DNA from 2 places in the Streptomonospora arabica genome. Region 1 is predicted to be linked to the other one. Evidence: riboswitches for the same ligand, from Rfam matches in the RefSeq annotation. Region 1 holds a riboswitch; the other holds the start of a gene.
What was found. A riboswitch is a leader RNA that binds a small molecule or an ion and turns the genes downstream of it on or off. The one in region 1 is predicted to bind thiamine pyrophosphate.

Region 1 (3,396 bases):
TAGGCAAAGGGCGCGCCCGCCGGAGGGGGCACGGGCGCCTTCAGCCCGCGGCGGCGAGCCTGCGCGCGAGCTCCTCCGCCGCGGCGCGCGGGTCCTCGGCGCCGGTGATGGCGCGCACGACGACCACGCGCCGGGCGCCGGCCGCCACCACGCGGTCGAGGTTGGCCAGGTCGATGCCGCCGATGGCGAACCAGGGGCGCTGCGGGGCCATCGCAGCGGTGCGCTCCACCAGCTCCAGCCCGGCGGCGGCCCGGCCCGGCTTTGTAGGCGTGGTCCAGGTCGGACCCACGCAGAAGTAGTCGACGCCCTCCTCCTGGTCGGAGGCGGCCGCCATCGCCGCGTCGCTGTTGGAGCGGCCGATCAGCGGACCGGCGCCGACGACGGCGCGCGCGTGGGCCACAGGCAGGTCCTCCTGGCCCAGGTGCAGCACGTCGGCGCCCGCCGCCAGGGCGATGTCAGCGCGGTCGTTGACCGACATCAGGGCCCCGTGGCGCTCGCAGGCGGCCCGCACGGTCTCCAGCGCGGCGAGCTCCCCTCGGGCCTCCAGGGACTTGTCGCGCAGCTGGACGATGTCGACGCCGCCGGCCAGCGCGGCGTCGAGGAACTCGGCGAGGTCGCCCCGGTCGGCGCGGGCGTCGGTGCACAGGTAGAGGCGCGCCCGGTCCAGGCGCTCTCGCAGGCTCGCGTTCACCGGGCCAGGGTAACCGCCGCGGGCCGGGCGCCCGCGCGCGCCCTCCTCCGCCGGGGCGGGCCGCCCCGGCGGGGGCGGACGCCTCCGGCGCAGGGCGCGGTCAGAAGGCCATGGCCTGCGCGCGGCGGCGGACCTCGGTGCCGCGGTTGTCGCTCAGCGCCTCGATGGGCGCTCCCGGCAGCGTGTCGTCAGGGGTGAACATCCACTCCAGCGCCTCTTCGGTGCTGAACCCGGAGTCGGCCAGGACGGTGAGCGTGCCGGGCAGACCCTTGACGACGTCGCCGCGGGAGATGAACGCGGCCGGGACGCAGAGCTCGCCGCCGCGCCGCACGCCCAGCAGCTTGTGGTCGGCGATGAACTGCTTGACCCGGTTCGGGCTGACGTTCAGCTCCTGCGCCGCGTCCTTCAGTGTCATCCATTCACCGACGAGGGCGTCGATGTCGCTGTCGTTCTCGTTCACGCTGCCAATGTGCCACACCCGCCCCCGTGCCAAACTCCGCTGCGGCGGCGTATCGCTCAGGGCGTAGGGCGCGTGTTCGGCGGGTCGCTGTCCTCCTGCGCAGCGCCCCGCTCCGGAACAGCGCTGCACGCCCCGACCACGGGGCGCACCCACGCGTCTTAGTCGACCGTCGTCTACGTCGACAACGACCCGCTGGTGCTGGCACACGCCAACGCCCTGCTCGTCGGGACGGCCGAGGGCACGACCGACTACATCCACGCCGACATCCGCGACCCCGAATCCATCGTCGCCGCGGTCCGCGGGCGCCTCGACTTCGACCGGCCGATCGCCCTGGTGCTGATGGGCGTCCTGGGCCACATCGACGCCGACGAGGTGCCGCGGATCATCCGCGCCCTCGTCGAGGCCCTGCCCAGCGGCAGCTACCTCGCACTGTGGGACGGCACCGACACCGACCCGGGTGTGCCGGCCGCGCTGGAGGAGTACAACGCCAACGCGCCGCTGCCCTACCGGCACCGCAGCCCGGAGTGGATCGCGTCGCTCTTCGACGGCCTGGAGCGCGCCGCCCGCTGTGGACGGATCCGTCGAACACGCCCCGGCCCGGTCCGCCGGGAGGAGCGCCGCTCCGCCCGGGACACCCCGGCGGGCCGGGCCCTAGAATGGGTGCGGACGAGAACACCCGCGGGAGCCGGGGCGGGACCCGGCTGAGAGGGAGGCTGGCCGCCTCCGACCGCATGAACCTGATCCGGGTCATACCGGCGAAGGAAGTGGCAGCAGGACCGTGTGTGCAGCGACCGACCTCTCCGCCTCGCAGCGCACCGCCGACGTGGTCGTCGTCGGCGGCGGGCTCGTCGGGCTGGCCACCGCTTGGCGGGCCGCCCGCGCCGGGCTGAGCGTGACCGTGGTGGCCGAACCGGTCGAAGGCTCCGCCTCGACCGTGGCCGCCGGCATGCTCACCCCCGCCACCGAGGCCTCCTACGGCGAGGAGGCGCTGATGCGCCTCGCCGTCCTCTCCCGCGACCGCTACCCCTCCTTCGTCGCCGAACTTGAGGAGGACAGCGGGCTGGATGCGGGCTACCGCGCCGAGGGCACCCTGCAGGTCGCCTTCGACACCGACGACATGGCCCGGCTCGGCCACCTCGGCGAGCTGCGGGAGCGCCTGGGCCTGTCCACCGAGCGGCTCACCGGGCGCGAGTGCCGCAGGCTGGAGCCCATGCTGGCGCCGTCGGTGCGCGGCGGCTACCTGGCGGCCGACGACCACTCCGTGGACCCGCGCGCACTGCTGGAGGCGATGCGCGCCGCCGCCGAGCGGCGGGGCGCCGTGGGCGTGCGCGACCGCGCGGGCCGACTGGTCCTCGACGGCGGCCGCGCCCGGGGGGTCGTACTCGACTCCGGCAACGAGGTCTCCGCGGGGCAGGTCGTGCTGGCCGCCGGGGTGGGCACCCCGGCGATCGAGGGGGTCCCCGAGGGCGTGGTGCCGCCGCTGCGCCCGGTGAAGGGCCAGCTGCTGCGCCTGCGCACGCCCGAGGGCGAGGACCCGATCGTCACCCGCACCGTGCGCGGCCTGGTCAAAGGATCGCCCGTGTACCTGGTACCGCGCGGCTCCGGCGAGATCGTGCTCGGCGCCACCCAGGAGGAGCAGGGCTTCGACACCCGCCTGACCGCCGGCGGCCTGTGGGAGGTGCTGCGCGACGCCCACGAGCTGGTGCCCGGCGTCAGCGAGCTGGAGGTCGCCGAGACCTGTGTGGGCCTGCGCCCCGGCTCCCCCGACAACGAACCGCTGCTGGGCCCCACCGCGGTCCCCGGGCTGCACCTGGCCGCCGGCCACTTCCGGCACGGGGTGCTGCTCGCCCCGGCCACCGGTGACGCCATGGCCCAGGCTCTGACCACCGGCGCGCTTCCCGACTACGCGCGCCGGTTCGCCGCCACCCGCGCCGCCGGCGGTCTCCCCGCCGCCGCGGACGGCGGCCGCACCGAGGGAGGCGAGCAGGACCAGTGGATGTGATCATCAACGGCGAGCGCCGCGCGGTCCCACCCCGGACCACCGTGGAGGAGGTCGTGCGCTCTCTGACGCACCGGCCCGCCGGCATCGCCGTCGCGCTCAACGACGAGGTCGTGCCCAAGGCGGGCTGGGCCATCACCGAGGTCGGCGAGGACGACCGCGTCGACGTGCTCACCGCGGTCCAAGGAGGCTGACGTGACCCACACGCACACCCCGGCGAGCCCGGAGGCCGCCGGAGCTCCCGGC
Region 2 (3,396 bases), on a different contig from region 1:
GACCCCCGGGTGCGGCACCGGATCGTCTTCCTGCCCGACTACGACATGGCACTGGCACGGGCTCTGGTGCAGGGCTGCGACGTCTGGCTGAACAACCCGCTGCGCCCACTGGAGGCCTGCGGCACCTCGGGCATGAAGTCGGCCCTCAACGGCGGACTCAACCTGTCGGTGCGCGACGGCTGGTGGGAGGAGTGGTACGACGGCTCCAACGGCTGGGCCGTCCCCACCGCCGACGGCGTCGAGGACCCCGACCGGCGCGACGCCATCGAGGCCGCTGCGCTCTACGACCTGGTCGAGCAGCAGGTGGTGCCGCTGTTCTACGACTTCGACGACCGCGGCCTGCCCAAGCGGTGGCTGGAGATGGTCAAGCACACGCTGGTCTCGCTGGGCCCGAAGGTGCTGGCCACCCGCATGGTGCAGGAGTACGTGACCCGGCTCTACCAGGGCGCGGCCGACTCCTCGCGCGCGCTGGCCGCGGGCGGCATGCGCGGCGCGGGCGAGCTGGCCGCGTGGAAGCGGCGCGTGCGCGGCGCCTGGCCGGATGTGCGGGTGGAGCACGTCGAGATGACCGGCTGCGAAGGCCCGCCCCTGGTCGGCGGCGACCTGCGGGTGCGCGCGTGCGTCGAACTGGGCGGGCTGGCCCCCGAGGACGTGCGGGTCGAGGTGGCCGTGGGGCGGGTGAGCGACTCGGAGTCGCTGGTCGACCCGGTCTTGGCCGAGCTGTCGGCGGACGAGGGCGCCGCTGAGGCCGCCGGTTCGCGGACGGTGTGCTACCACGGCTCGGTGCCGCTGCGGCGCGCGGGGAGCTGCGGGTTCACCGTGCGGGTGCTGCCGCACCACTCCCTGCTCGCAGACAGCGCCGAGATGGGGCTGGTCGCGACCCCCGAGCCGCCCGAGGCCGTCAAGGAGGGAATGGTCCTGCGGTGAGGCCGGCGTGCCTCAGCGCCGCTTGACCGGTGCGGGTGCTCAACGAGCAGGCGCCCGGCGATGCCGTGCAGCGCCGCCCGCTCGTGCTCGTCGAGGCCGGCGAAGAGCCGGTCCTCCAGCCGGTCCACCACCTCGCCGCGCTCCGCCGGCAGCTCGCGCCGCGCGGCGCGAGCACCACGATGTGGCGCCGGCGGCCGTCGGGGTCGCGCCGCCGCTCGGCGAGGCCGCTGCTCTCCAGGTCGTCGACGGTCCCCGCCATGGCGTCGGGGTCGATGCCCAGCCGCCGGCCGGCTCCCGCTGTGAGACGGCGGTTCCATCGCGGCGGCCGTGGCGAGCACGGTGACGTGGCGCGGGTTCGGCCCCAGCGGCTCGAAGGCCGCCACGATCATCGCGATCACCGTTTCGCCGAGCTTGCTGAGCCGGTGGCCGGCGTCGCCCCGCAGAGCGCTCCGGGATACCCCGCCGACGTCGTCCGCGCTGTTCATGTCCGCATGCCGGTTCCGGCTGATCGCCGCACCGCGCTGGGCCGCGGCGCCGGCCGCGCCCGGCGCCCGCTGCCCGACCCGTCCCGGTGCCGCGGCAGGCATGCCGCCGTCCGCCGTCCGCCCGGGTGGGGTGGCATCACCTCCTGCGACCTGCGCATCCGGCGCCACCTTGACCTTCGGTGTGCGTAGGTCCCCATAATGGAGGCGAAACCGACAGGGGAGCGCTTGGGCGCTGAGAGTGCGGTCCGCGACCGCAGACCCTCACACACCTGATCTGGGTAATGCCAGCGCAGGGAGTCGTGAACCCGTCCGCCGGTTCGGCGCGGCCGCGCGCCCCGATGCGCGGGCGCCCGGTTTCCGGCCGGCGCTCTTGGCCGGGTCTCCCTCGCTTCGTCTGCGAAGGGACGTCCTGTGAGTGATCAGAAGCCGCCGACCGGCAACGCGAACCCGGAGCCGGCCGCCGGTGCCGGTGCCACGGTGAGGCAGCGCTACCGCACGGTCGACATCGTCGTCCCCGCTGTGCTGGGTGTGGCCGTCGGCGTGATCTTCTGGGCGTGGAACCTGCTGTGGCAGGTCTCCGCCCCGCTGTTCGCGTTCTTCCCGCCCGCCCAGGCGGTCGTCTACGGCATGTGGCTGGTGCCCGGAGTCCTGGGCGCGCTCATCGTCCGCAAGCCCGGCGCCGCGGTGCTGACCTCCACCGCTGCCGCGTTCGTGTCCATGGTGCTCGGCACGCCCTGGGGCGTCGAGGTCGCCCTGGCGGGCTTCGTCCAGGGCCTGCTGCCCGAGCTGGTCTTCGCCGCCGGCCGCTACCGCCGCTGGGGCATGCCGATCGCGCTGCTCGCCGGCGCGGCCGCCGGAATCGCGCCCGCCGTGTGGGACAACGTCCGCTACTACCCCACCTGGCCGCTGTCCTTCCAGCTCACCTACGGCGTTCTCGTCGTGATCAGCGCCGCCGTCATCGGCGGCGCCGGCTCCCGGCTGCTCACATCGGCCCTGGCCAGGGCCGGCGCGCTCTCCGCGTTCCCCTCGGCGCGCGGATGAGGGCCGACCGCGGCGGCGCCCGCGTCGAGCTGTCCGGCTGGGGGTGGCGCCACTCGGGCCGCAGCGGATGGTCGCTGCGCGGCGTCGACCTCGTCGTGGAGCCGGGGGAGCGGGTGCTGCTGCTCGGCGCCTCCGGTGCGGGCAAGAGCACGCTGCTGCACGCGATGGCCGGGCTGACCGGCAGCGCCGGCGCCATCTCCGGCGACGATGAGGGGCGGCTGCTCGTCGACGGCGGCCGCGCCGACGCCGCGCGCGGCTCGGTCGCGCTCGTCAGCCAGGACCCCGAGACGCAGCTGGTCATGGCCCGCTCGGGCGACGACGTCGCGTTCGGCCCGGAGAACCTCGGTCTGGAGCGCGCGGACATCTGGGCGCGGGTCCGCGACGCGCTGGAGGAGGTCGGCTTCGGCTACGGTCCCGACCGGCCCACCGCGGCCCTGTCCGGCGGGGAGAAGCAGCGCCTGGTGCTGGCCGGGGCCCTGGCGATGCGGCCGCGCCTGCTGCTGCTCGACGAGCCAACGGCCAACCTCGACCGCGGCGGCGCCGCCCGGATCCGGCGCGTGCTCGCGCACCTGCTGCGCAGCAGCGAGGCGACCATGGTGCTCGTCGAGCACAGCGTGGCCGAGGTGGTCGGCGCCTCCGACGCAAACGGCGCCCAGGACGCGGTGGCCGCCCTCGTCGACCGGGTCGTCGTGGTCGAACCGGGCGGAGGCGTGATCGCCGACGGTGCCCCTTCCGCCGTCTTCGCCGACCAGGGCGCCGCGCTGGCCGAACAGGGCGTATGGGTGCCCGGACGCGAGCCGCGCCCCCGCGTGCGCCCGGTCGCGCTGCCGGGACCGGCGGTGATCGAGGCGGTGGACTGCGCCGCGCGGGCCCCCGGCGGCGCCGGCCTGGCGGGCGAGCCGGGCGCCGAGGTCCTGCACGGCGTCGGCGCCGCGGCGCACGC

Region 2: linked by a shared signal. The riboswitch ahead of ABD284_RS14615 (ECF transporter S component) and the one ahead of thiO (glycine oxidase ThiO) in region 1 are both predicted to bind thiamine pyrophosphate.

What each region holds. Positions count from the first base shown of each region.
Region 1 covers NZ_BAAAQI010000001.1:19,324-22,719, forward strand. The annotation lists gene thiE (thiamine phosphate synthase) at 41-691, opposite strand; gene ABD284_RS00085 (Rv2175c family DNA-binding protein) at 792-1,151, opposite strand; partial or broken gene ABD284_RS00090 (SAM-dependent methyltransferase) at 1,329-1,856, shown strand; TPP riboswitch at 1,820-1,933, shown strand; gene thiO (glycine oxidase ThiO) at 1,930-3,153, shown strand; gene thiS (sulfur carrier protein ThiS) at 3,144-3,344, shown strand.
Region 2 covers NZ_BAAAQI010000007.1:278,761-282,156, reverse strand. The annotation lists gene glgP (alpha-glucan family phosphorylase) at 1-927, shown strand, start outside; TPP riboswitch at 1,618-1,725, shown strand; gene ABD284_RS14615 (ECF transporter S component) at 1,890-2,453, shown strand; gene ABD284_RS14610 (ABC transporter ATP-binding protein) at 2,450-3,396, shown strand, end outside.